DNA from 3 places in the Streptomyces sp. NPDC087300 genome. Region 3 is predicted to be linked to each of the others. Evidence: riboswitches for the same ligand, from Rfam matches in the RefSeq annotation. Region 3 holds a riboswitch; each other region holds the start of a gene.
What was found. Region 3 has a riboswitch for thiamine pyrophosphate ahead of thiO (glycine oxidase ThiO). Riboswitches for the same ligand answer to the same signal wherever they lie in the genome.
Positions count from the first base shown of each region.

Region 1: it holds a riboswitch for thiamine pyrophosphate, as region 3 does, so the genes downstream of both, ACIO9J_RS10495 (thiamine ABC transporter substrate binding subunit) here and thiO (glycine oxidase ThiO) in region 3, are expected to answer to the same signal.
Region 2: it holds a riboswitch for thiamine pyrophosphate, as region 3 does, so the genes downstream of both, thiC (phosphomethylpyrimidine synthase ThiC) here and thiO (glycine oxidase ThiO) in region 3, are expected to answer to the same signal.

Region 1 covers NZ_JBIUYI010000002.1:1,097,200-1,102,088, reverse strand. Annotated here, with positions in the region: gene ACIO9J_RS10500 (ABC transporter permease) at 1-1,139, opposite strand, end outside; gene ACIO9J_RS10495 (thiamine ABC transporter substrate binding subunit) at 1,115-2,200, opposite strand; TPP riboswitch at 2,277-2,393, opposite strand; gene rlmN (23S rRNA (adenine(2503)-C(2))-methyltransferase RlmN) at 2,427-3,533, opposite strand; gene ACIO9J_RS10485 (phosphatidate cytidylyltransferase) at 3,626-4,729, opposite strand; gene frr (ribosome recycling factor) at 4,781-4,889, opposite strand, start outside.
Region 2 covers NZ_JBIUYI010000006.1:504,487-509,375, forward strand. Annotated here, with positions in the region: gene ACIO9J_RS27305 (IclR family transcriptional regulator) at 1-319, shown strand, start outside; gene ACIO9J_RS27310 (SsgA family sporulation/cell division regulator) at 423-860, shown strand; gene ACIO9J_RS27315 (YibE/F family protein) at 1,165-2,574, opposite strand; TPP riboswitch at 2,646-2,805, shown strand; gene thiC (phosphomethylpyrimidine synthase ThiC) at 2,798-4,585, shown strand; gene ACIO9J_RS27325 (hypothetical protein) at 4,689-4,889, shown strand, end outside.
Region 3 covers NZ_JBIUYI010000004.1:951,146-956,034, forward strand. Annotated here, with positions in the region: gene pknB (Stk1 family PASTA domain-containing Ser/Thr kinase) at 1-639, opposite strand, end outside; gene ACIO9J_RS20020 (thiazole synthase) at 774-1,568, opposite strand; gene thiS (sulfur carrier protein ThiS) at 1,576-1,791, opposite strand; gene thiO (glycine oxidase ThiO) at 1,788-2,993, opposite strand; TPP riboswitch at 2,991-3,104, opposite strand; gene ACIO9J_RS20035 (NAD(P)/FAD-dependent oxidoreductase) at 3,235-4,455, shown strand; gene ACIO9J_RS20040 (Rv2175c family DNA-binding protein) at 4,706-4,889, shown strand, end outside.

The sequences.
Region 1 (4,889 bases), on a different contig from region 3:
ACGACCGCGATGGCCGTCGCCACGACCGCGTACTGGAGCGAGTTCCAGACCGCCTCGATCGGCGGCACGAGGAAGGCGCCGCCCTCCGCCGAGGTCAGCTCCTTGTAGTACGCGAATCCGAAGCCGTCGGGACCGTCGAAGGACCGCTGGATCAGCACCCCGAGCGGCAGCAGGATCAGCACGGCGACCGTCGCCATGACCAGGCCGAGCAGCGTCCACTGCGCCGCCCCGCGCGGCCGCCGTGCCACGGCCGACGCGTCGACGAGCTTCAGCGCGCTCTCCCTGCGCCGCACCGTCCACGCGTGCACCGCGAGAATCAGCCCGACCGCGGCGAACTGCACGATCGTCAGGACGGCGGCCGTCGGCAGGTCGAGCAGCTGTGCGGTCTGCCGGTAGATCTCCACCTCAAGGGTGGAGTACGCGGGCCCGCCGAGGATCTGCACGACGCCGAAGGAGGTGAAGGTGAAGAGGAAGACCATCAGCGCGGCGGCCGCGACGGCGGGGCCGAGCGCGGGCAGTGTCACCGTGCGCCAGGCCGTCCAGCGCGAGGCGCCGAGCATCCGCGCGGCCTCCTCCTGGCGCGGATCGAGCTGCGACCAGAGTCCGCCGACCGTCCGTACGACGACGGCGTAGTTGAAGAAGACGTGCGCGAGCAGGATCGCCCACACCGTGGTGTCCAGGCGCACGCCCCACAGCTCGTCGAGGAGTCCGCCGCGGCCGAGCAGCGCGAGGAAGGAGGTCCCGACGACGACCGTCGGCAGCACGAACGGCACGGTCACGACGGCCCGCAGGACCTGCTTGCCCGGGAAGTCGAAGCGCGCGAAGACATACGCGCCGGGGAGCGCGACCAGAAGCGTGATCGCGGTCGACGCGAGCGCCTGCCAGGTGGTGAACCACAGCACGTCCCGGATGTCGGACTGCCCGAGCACCTCGGTGATCCGCCCGAACCGCCAGACACCGTCGACGTGCAGTCCGCGCGCGACGATCGCCGTGACCGGATAGGCGAAGAAGAGCGCGAAGAACGCGACGGGCACGGCCATCAGACCGAGCCGCGCCGCGCTCCCCCGGCCGAGGCCCGCGCGAGAGCGGGCCCCGGCCTTCCCGGCCGCGTCGCCTACTTCACTACGAGCGAGGTCCACGACTTGATCCACGGCTCGCGGTTGTCGGCGATCTTCTTCGGGTCCAGGGTCTCGGGCTTGTCGACCGTCACGCCGTGCTCGGTGAACAGCGCGGGCAGCTTCGTGCCCTCGCGCACCGGGTTCACGAACATGTTCAGCGGCATGTCCTCCTGGAACTCCTTGCCCGCGAGGAAGTCCAGGAGCGCCTTGCCGCCCTTGGTGTTCTTCGCGTTGCTGAGCAGCCCCGCGTACTCGACCTGCCGGAAGCAGGTGCCGGTCGCGACGCCGGTCGGCGCCTCCTTGGGCTGCGGCTTGGCGTAGAGGACCTCGACGGGCGGCGACGAGGCGTACGAGACGACAAGCGGCCGGTCACCCTTGGCCTTCTTGCCGCCGGCCGACCCGGAGAACTCCTCGTTGTAGGCCTGCTCCCAGCCCTCGACGACCTTGACGCCGTTGGCCTTGAGCTTCTTCCAGTAGTCCTGCCAGCCGCCGTCGCCGTACTTGGCCGCGGTGCCGAGCAGGAAGCCGAGCCCCGGCGAGGACGTCGCGACGTTCTCGGTGACGAGCAGGTCCTTGTACGCGGGCTTGGCGAGGTCGTCGAAGGACTTCGGCGGCGCCAGCTTCTTCTCCGCGAAGTACTTCTTGTCGTAGTTGACGCAGATGTCACCGCTGTCCACGGGCGTGACCCGGTGCTTGTCCGCGTCCACCCGGAACTCGGGCTTGATCTTCTCCGCGCCCTCGACCTGGTACGTCTGGAAGAGCCCGTTGTCGAGCGCGCGCGAGAGCAGGGTGTTGTCGACGCCGAAGAAGACATCGCCCTGGGGGTTGTCCTTGGAGAGGATCGCCTTGTTGACGGCGGCGCCCGCGTCCCCGTCCTTGAGGACGTTGACCTTGTAGCCGGAGCGCTTCTCGAAGTCCCTCAGTACGTCCTTGGAGACGTTGAAGGAGTCGTGGCTGACGAGCGTGACGCTCTTGGAGTCGCTCGTGCCCGACCCGCTGTCGGAGCCGCCGCACGCGGAGAGCGCGACGAGCCCGATGCCCACCGCGACCGCGGTGAACGTGACCTTCTTGGTGGTGCTCACTGGAACTTCCTCCTGGGTGACCAGGAGAAGACGCGGCCCCGCCCACGGCGAAGAGGCCGCGGGCAGGGCGCAACAGCTTGAGTAATGACCGAACTTCCTACCCAGAATGACCTGGGCGAGGTTCAGAGGGTCTGCGGCCCACCTGTCCAAGGTGCCGCACTCTCAGCGCTGTGGCGCTCCCCTGTCGGAATATGCAGATGTATGTACGAGGCGTACGCCCGCCAGACTACCTCTCGGCCGCGGCGAGCTGCCCGCACGCTCCGTCGATCTCCTGGCCCCGGGTGTCCCGGATGGTCACCGGCACCCCATGGGCGGCGATGGCCTCGACGAACGCCTTCTCGTCCTCGGGCCGCGAAGCGGTCCACTTGGAGCCCGGCGTCGGATTCAGCGGAATCAGGTTCACGTGCACCGGCTTGTTCTTGAGCAGCCGGCCGAGCCGGTCACCCCGCCACGCCTGGTCGTTGATGTCCCTGATCAGCGCGTACTCGATGGAGAGCCGGCGGCCGGACTTCGCCGCGTACTCCCAGCCCGCGTCGAGCACCTCGTTCACCTTCCACCGCGTGTTCACGGGGACGAGGGTGTCGCGCAGCTCGTCGTCCGGCGCGTGGAGCGAGATGGCGAGGCGGCACTTGAAGCCCTCGTCGGAGAACCGGTGGATCGCCGGGACGAGACCGACCGTCGAGACGGTGATCCCGCGCTGCGAGAGCCCGAGGCCGTCCGGCTCCGGGTCGGTGAGGCGGCGGATGGCACCGGCCACCCGGTTGTAGTTGGCGAGCGGCTCGCCCATGCCCATGAAGACGATGTTGGACAGCCGCGCGGGACCGCCCGGAATCTCGCCGTCCCTGAGCGCCCGCATGCCGTCGACGATCTGGTGCACGATCTCACCGGTCGACAGGTTCCGGTCCAGACCGGCCTGTCCCGTGGCACAGAACGGACAGTTCATCCCGCACCCTGCCTGGGAGCTGATGCACATGGTGACCCGGTCCGGGTACCGCATGAGCACCGACTCCACGAGCGTCCCGTCGAAGAGCCGCCAGAGCGTCTTGCGGGTGGTGTCGTCGTCACAGCTGATGTGCCGCACCACGGACATCAGATCGGGCAGCAACGCCTCACGGAGCTTCTCGCGCGCACCGGCGGGGATGTCCGTCCACTCGGCCGGGTCGTGCGCGTACCGCGCGAAGTAGTGCTGCGAGAGCTGCTTGGCGCGAAACGGCTTCTCGCCGATGGCGGCGACGGCTTCCTTGCGCTCGGCGGGCGTGAGGTCGGCGAGATGCCGCGGCGGCTTCTTGGCCCCGCGGGGCGCGACGAAAGTGAGTTCTCCGGGTACAGGCATGGTCCTTCCAGTGTCGCAGACATACGACAAGGGGCTCGCCGCCCTGTGGACAACGAGCCCCTCACGCATGAATGCGCAGGTCAGACCGGCAATCAGCCGGACCCGACGAAGATCACGAGCAGCAGCCAGACCACCGGCGCCGTCGGCAGCAGGGAATCCAGGCGGTCCATGATGCCGCCGTGGCCCGGCAGCAGCGTGCCCATGTCCTTGATGCCGAGGTCCCGCTTGATCATGGACTCGCCGAGGTCGCCGAGCGTGGCGCTCACCGCGACCGCGAAGCCGATGAGCAGGCCCTGCCACCAGGTGCCGTCCTCGATCATGAACTGCATGCACAGCGCGCCCGCCGCCATCGCGAAGGTGACCGCGCCGACCAGGCCCTCGCGGGTCTTGCCGGGGCTGATGCGCGGCGCCAGCTTGTGCTTGCCGAAGCGCCAGCCGATCGCGTACGCCCCGGTGTCGCTGACCACGGTCAGGAGCAGGAACGTCAGGACGCGCTGCGGGCCGTCGTCCGCGGTGAGCATCAGCGCCACGAAGGTCGCGAGGAACGGCACGTAGAAGGCCGCGAAGACCCCTGCGGTGACGTCCTTCAGATAGCCCTCGGGAGGCTCGGTCATGCGCCACACCAGGACGGCGAGCGCGGTGAGCGCCATCGCCACCCAGGCGCCCTCGGCCCCGCGGACGTAGCCGGCCACGACCATCGCCGCGCCGCCCACCGCCAGCGGGACCAGCGGCGCCTTGATGCCCTTGCGCTCCTCGAGCCGGGAGGTGAGCTCCCAAAGACCGACCACGACGGCGACAGCTATGACGCCGACGAAGACGGCCTTCACGATGAACAGCGACGCGATGATCACCGCGCCGAGTCCCACACCGACTCCTATGGCCGCCCCGAGGTCGCGGCCCGCGCTCTTCTTCTGCGGTGCTGCCGGGGCGGGCTGTGGTGCGCTGGGCATGGGCTCCTGCGGAGGCTCGTCACGGAACAGGGGGCCGCCCATCCGAGTGGCCCCCCGGTCGTCGTCCTGGTCTCCGCCGCTCACGGGTACGTCGGGCACGATGGGCATGGGCTGCGTCTCAGACGGAAACAGCGCGTCCTGCGCATCGTACGCGGGACCTGCCGGGGTCGCCCCCTGACCAGGCCCCTGGTCGGGCGGCCCCCAATACCCGGCTCTGGGCGGCGCCCCCCAGGAAGAGTCGTTCACGGATCGCTTTCCTGATTCCTCGGACTTCGATCAGCCTCGATCGGACCTCGATCAGACTTCGAGCAGCTCGGCTTCCTTGTGCTTGAGCAGCTCGTCCACCTGTGCGACGTACTTCGCGGTGGTGTCGTCGAGCTCCTTCTCGGCGCGGCGTCCCTCGTCC
Region 2 (4,889 bases), on a different contig from region 3:
CCAACTCGACGATGAGGCACGCCAGGACCACATCGACCGCTACCCGGTCCGTTCGATCACGCGCTACTCGGTACGGGACGACCGGACGCTCCTGCGCAGGCTCGACGCGATGGGGCGGATGCGGCCCGTCGTGGAGCGTCAGGAGTACGCGCTCGGGACGGTTTGCGCCGCGATTCCGATCACGGTGGGGGACACCGCGGCGACCTTGGCCATTTCCGTTCCCTTGAGCCAGGCGGAGCGGCTGCTTCCCGCCGCGGAGCGATTGCAGAGCGAGATCGGAAAGCTACTAAGGACACTCGCCTTCTCTATCAGCATCTGAAAACTCACTCCTTGTGATCTGGTGTGCACGTTAAGCAAGATGCCAGGAGTGTCAGGGAGTTGGTTCCTGGCCACTCGAGGGCTAAGCGACGGGGTAGGGCGCGATGGGCGAGTCGGTGCAGGCAGAGGTCATGATGAGCTTCCTCGTTTCCGAGGAGCTGTCGTTCCGCATCCCGGTGGAGCTGCGCTATGAGACCGGCGATCCCTATGCCGTGCGGCTGACGTTCCACCTGCCCGGGGACGCCCCGGTGACCTGGGCGTTCGGGCGGGAGCTGCTGGTCGACGGGGTGGGCAGGCCGTGCGGTGACGGCGACGTGCGCATCGAGCCCACCGACCCCGAGCTGCTCGACGAGGCGCTGATCAGGCTTCAGGTCGGCGGGGACCAGGCGCTGTTCAGGGTGGGCATCCCGCCGCTGCTCGCGTTCCTCGACCGTACGGACAAGTTGGTGCCGCTCGGGCAGGAGCGGGCGCTCGCCGACTTCGACACGCATCTCGACGAGGCGCTCGACCGCATCCTCGCCGAGGAGCAGAACGCGGGCTGAACCGCCGTCGTCAACGGGCGGGGGTGAATGGCGGATTGATGCATTTCACGGCATCCGCAGCGGCGCACTCGCCTCCCGGCGGCGCTCACAGGCACGGCTGACAGCAACACCCGATACCAACACCGAGAGCAACGCACGACTAGCAACGCACGGCTAGCAGCGCCCGACGCCGGCATCACGCTGAACACCGCCCGCCCCAGCGCCATCCGCCCCAGCGCTGCCCGCCTCGACACGTCCCAGCCCCATCCGCCTCAATACCGCCCCTCAACACCACACCGCCCCCAAGAAACACCCCGGTCAGAACTCACCGCTTCCGGCGCCGCCCCCTGCCCCCGCCCAGGGACGGCCGTGCGGCACCGGCAGCGGGGCTGGAAGCAGGACCGGCACCGGCACCGGCAGCCGGACCGGGGACCGCGCCGGCCGGTCCCGTCGAGCGGTCCGCGGAGACCACGAGTGCGGCCAGCGCGGTCGTCACCGGCACCGACGCGACCAGGCCGATCGAGCCGATCAGGGTGCGGACGATCTCCTCGGCGACGAGCTCGCTGTTGGCGACTGTGCCCACGCTGGACTGTGCGATCGAGAAGAGGAGCAGCAGGGGCAGCGCAGCGCCCGCGTAGGCGAGGACGAGGGTGTTGACGACCGAGGCGATGTGGTCGCGGCCGATGCGGATGCCCGCGCGGTAGAGGCCGCGCCAGCCCATCGTCGGGTTGGCCTGGTGCAGTTCCCAGACCGCCGAGGTCTGGGTGACGGTCACGTCGTCGAGGACGCCGAGCGAACCGATGATGACGCCCGCGAGCAGCAGACCGCTCATGTCGATGGACGGGTACAGGCCGTGGATGAGCCCGGTGTTGTCGTCCGTGTTGCCGGTCAGCGCTGCCCAGCCGATGAAGAGCGAACCGAGCAGTCCGATGAGGAGGAGAGAGATCAGCGTGCCGAGGACGGCGACCGAGGTGCGGGCCGTGAGTCCGTGGCACAGATAGAGCGCGATCAGCATGATGGCGCTCGCCCCGATCACCGCGACGACCAGTGGGTTCGAGCCCTGGAGGATGGCGGGCAGGATGAAGAACGTCAGGACCATGAAGCTGATGGCGAGCGCGACCAGAGCCATCAGACCGCGCAGCCGGCCCACCACGACGACGGCGAGCGCGAAGATCCCGGCGAGCAGCGCCATGGGGATCTTGCGGTTCACATCGGTGACGGAGTACTGGAGCCCCTCGGGTGCCTTGGGCTCGTAGGCGACCACCACCTGCTGGCCCGTGTGGAGTTGGCGCGGTGAGTCCGGCTGGATGATCTCGTGGAAGGTGCGGCCCTCGTCCTTGCCGCTGCTCACCTCGATCGTCGCCTTCTTGCAGACGCCGTCGGCGCGGGACTGCGCGGACTGGCCCTCGGCGGTGGAGGTGTCGCCGTTGGGCGGGGTCTGCGAGGCGTTGAGGTCCTTGCACGGGAGTTCGAGGATCTTGGTGACCTTCGCCGACTGCATCTGCCGGTCGAAGCCGACGCCGGTCCGCTCGTGCGCGGGCGCGCCGCCGGGCCAGAGCACCATGAGCCCCACGACCACCGCGGTGGCGAAAGGAATCAGCACCGCGGCGATGACCTTGCGCAGGTGCTTGGAGACCGGCGCGGCAGGGCCGTGACTGTGGGAATGCCCGTGTCCGTGGCCCCCATGAGGCGGTTCGGTGACGGGCGGCTGGGACGGCGGCTCTGTGGTGGTCACTGCCCGATCATCGCAAGAACGGAGGGGGCCCTCTGTTCAGCGCGCCCGACATGACGCTAGCGTGGAGCCACCTTTGCAATCGCGGGAGCTCGGAGCACCGGGCTGAGAGGGCGCTGACCTTCGTACGCAACGGCACGAACGAATCGTGCACGAGCCGTACGGAATCCGCTGCGTCGACCGCCGAACCTGTTACCGGGTAATGCCGGCGTAGGGAGTAGGTCTCATGACCACATCGGACGCACGCACGCCTGCCTCCAGCTCGCCCGAGGGCGCTGAGGCCGGGAAGTCCATCGGCTGGCACAAGGCGTATGTCGAGGGCTCGCGCCCCGATCTGCGGGTGCCGGTCCGCCAGGTGCACCTCACCAACGGCAAGGCCGTCACGCTGTACGACACCTCGGGTCCCTACACGGACCCGTCGGCCGAGACCGACGTCCGCCGCGGCCTGCCGCCGCTGCGGGAGAACTGGATCATCGCCCGCGGCGACACCGAGGAGTACGCGGGCCGCCCGCCCCGTCCCGAGGACGACGGCATCAAGCACACCTCGCCGCGCGGCGGCCTGAAGAACCTCGACGCGGTCTTCCCGGGCCGTCCGCGCCAGCCGCGACGCGGCCGTCAGGGCCAGGCGGTGACGCAGCTCGCGTACGCAAGGCGCGGCGAGATCACGCCCGAGATGGAGTTCATCGGGATCCGCGAGAACCTCGACCCCGAGGTGGTACGCGCCGAGGTCGCCGCGGGCCGCGCGGTGATCCCGGCGAACGTCAACCACCCGGAGATCGAGCCGATGATCATCGGCAAGAGGTTCCTGGTGAAGGTGAACGCCAACATCGGCAACTCCGCGGTCACCTCCTCCATCGAGGAGGAGGTGGACAAGATGACCTGGGCTACCAAGTGGGGCGCCGACACGGTCATGGACCTGTCCACGGGCCGCAACATCCACACCACCCGCGAGTGGGTCCTGCGCAACTCCCCCGTCCCGATCGGCACCGTCCCGCTCTACCAGGCCCTGGAGAAGGTCGACGGCAAGGCCGAGGAGCTGACCTGGGAGATCTACAAGGACACGGTCATCGAGCAGGCCGAACAGGGCGTGGACTACATGACGGTGCACGCGGGCGTGCGCCTTCCGTACGTCCCGCTCACCGCGCGCCGCAAGACCGGCATCGTCTCGCGCGGTGGTTCGATCATGGCCGCCTGGTGTCTGGCGCACCACAAGGAGAGCTTCCTCTACGAGCACTTCGAGGAGCTGTGCGAGATCCTCGCGGCGTACGACGTGACGTACTCCCTCGGTGACGGCCTGCGCCCCGGTTCCATCGCGGACGCCAACGACGAGGCGCAGTTCGCCGAGCTGCGCACGCTCGGGGAACTCAACACGATCGCCAAGCGTCACAACGTACAGACGATGATCGAGGGCCCCGGGCACGTCCCGATGCACAAGATCAAGGAGAACATCGACCTTCAGCAGGAGATCTGCGAGGAGGCGCCGTTCTACACGCTCGGCCCGCTGACCACGGACATCGCACCCGCGTACGACCACATCACGTCCGGCATCGGCGCCGCGATGATCGGCTGGTGGGGCACCGCGATGCTCTGCTACGTCACGCCCAAGGAGCACCTCGGCCTGCCCAACCGCGACGACGTGAAGACCGGCGTCATCACGTACAAGATCGCGGCGCACGCGGCGGACCTGGCCAAGGGGCACCCGGGCGCGCAGGACTGGGACGACGCGCTCTCGGACGCGCGCTTCGAGTTCCGCTGGGAGGACCAGTTCAACCTGGCCCTCGACCCGGTCACGGCACGGGAGTTCCACGACGAGACGCTGCCGGCCGAGCCCGCGAAGACGGCGCACTTCTGCTCGATGTGCGGGCCGAAGTTCTGCTCGATGAAGATCTCGCAGGACATCCGGCGTCAGCACGGCGGTGACCTGGACTCGGACGACATCGAGGCGGGCATGGAGCAGAAGTCCAAGGAGTTCGCCGCGGCGGGCAACCGGGTCTATCTGCCGATCGCCGACTGAGCGAACTCCCGCCCGTGGGCAGGACCGTAGACGGGCGTGTCCGCAGAGTGCCATTCTCCTGAGACCACACAGTTCAGGGCATAGGTGCCATAGGTGGTGCGATATGGCGACATCTCTGCGGACACCCCGGCCGGCCGTTCTCCTGCTCCTGAGTCTTCTGTGCCTGCCCACCGCGGCCTGCGGGGGCGACGGCGACGACGGGAGCGGTGGATCGAGTACGTCCGGAGGCGGGGTCGCCGCTTCCGGGGGCGGCGTCGTCGACGGCGGCACGACCACGGGAGGCTCATCCACCGACGGCTCAGCC
Region 3 (4,889 bases):
GGCGCCGGTGAGCATTTCGTAGAGCACGACCCCGCACGCGTACACGTCGACGCGGGTGTCCGACGTGCCGTGCTCGATCTGCTCGGGGGCGAGATAGGAGACGGTCCCGAGGATGGTGCCCGTCGTGTTCGTGACGGTGTCCACCGCGCGCACGAGCCCGAAGTCGGCGACCTTGACCCGGCCGTCGTCCCCTATGAGCACGTTCTCCGGCTTCATGTCGCGGTGCACGAACCCGGCGCGGTGCGCGGCGCCGAGCGCCGCGAGGACCGGCTCCAGGATGTCGAGCGCGGCCCTGGGCTGCAGGGCGCCGCGCTCGCGCAGCACGTCGCGCAGGGTGCAGCCCGCGATGTACTCCATCGCCAGGTAGACGTACGAACCGTCCGTGCCCTGGTCGAAGACGCCCACCACGTTCGGATGGGAGAGGCGGGCGATCGACTTGGCCTCGCGGATGAAGCGCTCGACGAAGGACGCGTCGGCGGCCAGCGTCGGGTGCATCACCTTGAGCGCGAGCTCGCGGTCGAGGCGGATGTCCACGGCCCGGTAGACCGTGGCCATCCCGCCGACCGCGATGCGTCCGTCGATCCGGTAACGGCCGTCGAGCAGCTGCCCGACGAGCGGGTCCTGAAGGGTCGTGTCCACGGAGGGAGTCTACGAGCAGGCACCGACAGGCCATCCCGTGCGGGGGGATTCACAGCCGTACTGCAGCCGAGCTGTAACAGGCCTCCCCGGCACCCGGCCCCTCAGAACGGGACTCCCTCAGAACGACGGCCCCCTCAGAACGCGGGCCGCTCCGGATCCAGCCGCGCCATGCCCGCCGCCGGCGAGGACGCCTCCGCGAAGTGCCGCCGCGGGATCCGCCCGGCCCGGTACGCGAGGCGCCCCGCCTCGACGCCGTGCCGCATGGCCTCGGCCATCAGGACCGGCTCCTGCGCGCGGGTCACCGCGGAGGCGAGCATCACCCCGGCGCACCCCAGCTCCATGGCGAGCGCCGCGTCGGAGGCGGTGCCCGCGCCCGCGTCCAGGATCACCGGCACGCGTGCGTGCTCCACGATCAGCTGGAAGTTGTGCGGATTGCGGATGCCGAGCCCGGAACCGATGGGGGAGCCGAGCGGCATGACCGCCGCGCAGCCCGCGTCCTCCAGCTTGCGCGCGAGCACCGGATCGTCGTTGGTGTACGGCAGCACCGTGAAGCCGTCGTCGACCAGGATCTCCGCGGCGTCCAGGAGCTCGACGGGGTCGGGCAGCAGGGTGCGCTCGTCCGCGATGACCTCCAGCTTCACGAGGTCGGTGCCGAGCGCCTCGCGCGCGAGACGGGCGGTGAGGACGGCCTCGCCCGCGGTGAAGCAGCCCGCCGTGTTCGGCAGGACGCGGATGCCGAGCCGGTCGAGGACGGAGAGCACGGAGCCCTGCACGCCCGGGTCGAGGCGGCGCATCGCGACGGTGGTCAGCTCGGTGCCCGACGCGACGAGGGAACGCTCCAGGACGTCCAGGCTCGGCGCTCCGCCGGTGCCCATGATCAGGCGCGAGGAGAGGGTGAGACCGCCGATGAGGAAGGGGTCGTCCGCCATGGTCGCTTCAGCCTCCCTGGACGGCGGTGAGTACTTCGACGCGATCGCCCGCGCCGAGCGCGGTGCTGGACCAGCGCGCGCGGGGTACGACGGTTTCGTTGAGGGCGGCGGCCACTCCGGAGTGGGCCGTGGTGAGGGTGGCGACGAGGGCGCCGAGCGTGGTGCCCGGGGCGATGTCCCGTGCTTCTCCGTTGACGGAGACGGCGAGCGGTGTGGTGGTCATGCGGGCTGCTCCGTAAGGGCGGCAGAAGGGGCGGTGGCGGGGGAGGGCTCGGCGAAGCGCCGTGGGGTGAACGGGCTTGCCTCGTCCGGTAGTTCGCCGGTGACCAGGGCGTGCGCCAGCACGTCACCCGTGAGGGGCGTCAGCAGGACGCCGTTGCGGTAGTGGCCGGTGGCCAGGAGCAGTCCCGCGAGGTGCGTCGGGCCGAGCATCGGCGCGTTGTCGGGGGAGCCGGGGCGCAGTCCCGCGCGGGTCTCGGTGAGCGGCAGCTCGGTGATGCCGGGGACGAGTTCATGGGCGTCCCTGAGCAGCTCGTAGACGCCGCCCGCGGTGACCGTGGTGTCCCAGCCGAGCTCCTCGCTGGTCGCGCCGACGACGAGCTCGCCGTTCTCCCGGGGCACCAGATAGACGTGGCTGCCGCGCACCACGGCGCGCACGGTGCGGCTGAGGAACGGCGCGTACGCCTTCGGCACCGTCAGCCTGAGCACCTGCCCCTTCACGGGGCGCACGGGCGGCAGGACGTCGTCCGGGACGCCCGCGAGCCGCCCGCTGAGGCTGCCCGCCGCGAGCACGGTCTGCTCGGCGGCCAGCTCGGTGCCGTCCGCCGTGACGATTCCGCGGGCGCGGTCGCGTACGACCGAGAGGCGCTCGGCCCAGTCCCGGTGGAAGACCACCCCGGCCCGCTCGCAGGCCACCACGAGGGCCGCGGTCAGCCGGCGCGGATCGACCTGGTGGTCGCCGTCCACCCGCAGCCCGCCGCGCACGCTCGGGGCGAGCATCGGTTCGAGACGGCGGCACTCGCGGCCGCTCAGCCACTCCGATTCGAGCCCCGACCTGCGCTGTAGCGCGTGCAGTTCGCGCAGGTGGGCGCGGTCGTCGGCGTCGAGCGCGACGGCGAGCGTGCCGCAGGCGCGGTAGCCGAGGTCGTGGCCGCTCGCCTCGGTCAGCTCGGCGGCGAAGTCCGGATAGCGCCGCGCGGATTCCAGGTTGAGGCCGAGCAGCGTCTGCTCGCCGTAGTGCAGTTCGGTGACGGCGGCCAGCATGCCCGCGGCGACCTGCGCCGCGCCGCCGCCCGGTTCGGGGTCCACGACCGTGGTGGACAGACCGCGCTGCGCGGCCCGCCAGGCCGTGACCAGGCCGATGATGCCGCCTCCGACGACGAGGACGTCGGTGGTGGCGGACGATGATGTCGCAGGGGAATGCATGGGCGTCCAGCCCCTCCCTTCGCCGGCATGACCCGGATCAGGTTCGTACGGTCGGAGGCCGTCTCAGCCTCCCTCTCAGCCCGGTGCGTCCGGGCTCCCGCGAGTGTTCTGCACCGGCCACCCTAGCCCTTCACTTCCGGCCGCAGTAGGGGAGCTGTCCGGGTATGCGCAGTGACGGTGTGTCAAAGATCTCCTCCGCGGCCTCTGAATCCGGGCGGGGCCGCCGCCCTAAGGTGATCGGGTGAGCGAGCAGCAGAGGCACGCAGAGCGGCACGTCGTCATCGTCGGTGCGGGGATGGCCGGTGTGCAGACCGCCGTCGCCCTGCGCGACCAGGGCTTCGAGGGACCGGTCACCCTGATCGGTGCGGAACCCCACCAGCCCTACGACAGGCCGCCGCTGTCCAAGGCGGTGCTGCTCGGCAAGGCGGAGGGCTCCGCCTTTGACATCGACTTCGAGGCGCTCGGCATCGGCCTCGACCTCGGCCGCGAGGTCACCGGGGTGCGCCCCGCCGACCACGAGCTGGACACCGCCACGGGCCCGGTCGGCTACGACGTCCTGGTCCTCGCGACCGGCGCGGCCCCGGTCCAGCTGCCCGGCACCGAGGGCGTCCGCGGCGTCCATCTCCTGCGCACCCTGGACGACGCCGAGCGGCTGCGTCCCGTGCTCGCCGAACAGCACGACGTGGTGGTCGTCGGCGCGGGCTGGATCGGCGCCGAGTTCGCCACTGCGGCGCGCGAGGCGGGCTGCGCGGTCACCGTGGTCGAGGCGGCGGAACGGCCGCTCGCGGGCGCGCTGCCCGCCGAGGTCGCCGCCCCCATGGAGGGCTGGTACGCGGACTCCGGAGCCACCCTGCGCACCCACGCGCGCGTGGCGCGCGTCGAGCCCGGCGTCGTGGTCCTCGCCGACGGCACCCGGCTGCCCGCGGGCGCCGTCGTCGTCGGCATCGGCGCCCGCCCCGCGACCGACTGGCTCACCGGCTCCGGCATCGAGCTCGGCGCCCACCGCGAGGTCGTGGCCGACGACCGGCTGCGCACCTCCGCGCCCGACGTGTACGCGGTCGGCGACTGCTCCTCCTTCCCCTCCGGCAGGTACGGCGAGCGCCTGCTCGTCCACCACTGGGACAACGCCCTCCAGGGCCCGCGCACGGTGGCGGCGAACATCGTCGGCGAGGATCCGGCGCCGTACGACCCGGTGCCGTACTTCTGGTCGGAGCAGTTCGGCCGCTTCGTGCAGTACGCCGGCCATCACGCGGGCGCCGACCAGCTGGTCTGGCGCGGCGACCCGACGGGCGCGGCCTGGTCCGTGTGCTGGCTCCGGGACGGCGCCCTGGTCGCGGTCCTGGCGGTGGGCCGCCCCCGCGACCTGGCCCAGGGCCGCAAACTCATCGAATCAGCCACCCACCTGGACCCCACCCTGACATCGGACCCGTCGATCCCGCTGAAGAAGGCGGTAGCCCCGTAAGAACCGGGCTCCGTGGCGGGGGCCCCGTAAGTGGCGCGGGGAACTGCGGCCCCGAGACGGGCCCCGTTAAGGGGCGCGGGGAACTGCGCGCCCAGCCCCCACGGGCCCGCGCTCCGAACACAACCGTCCCCCCCGGGGCCCGGCAGCCGAAGCAGAAGCGTCGCCCCCGAGCCCGGGGAACAGGGGGCCCACCCCCAGAGGAAGCACGCCCAGTTTCCGGCCCCCGGCCAGAGATGGCACGCTTGGACCCGTGACCGAGATTGACGCAAAGACCGATGCTCTCGTCCCCGCCTGGCTCCACCTCCCCGACATCGCGGAAATGCTCGATGTCGAGGTGACGCGTGTGCGCCAGCTGGTCAAGGAGGGCCAGCTGATCGCCGTGCGCCGTGGTGAGAACCGCGCGCTTCAGGTGCCGGCCGCCTTCATCGACGGCG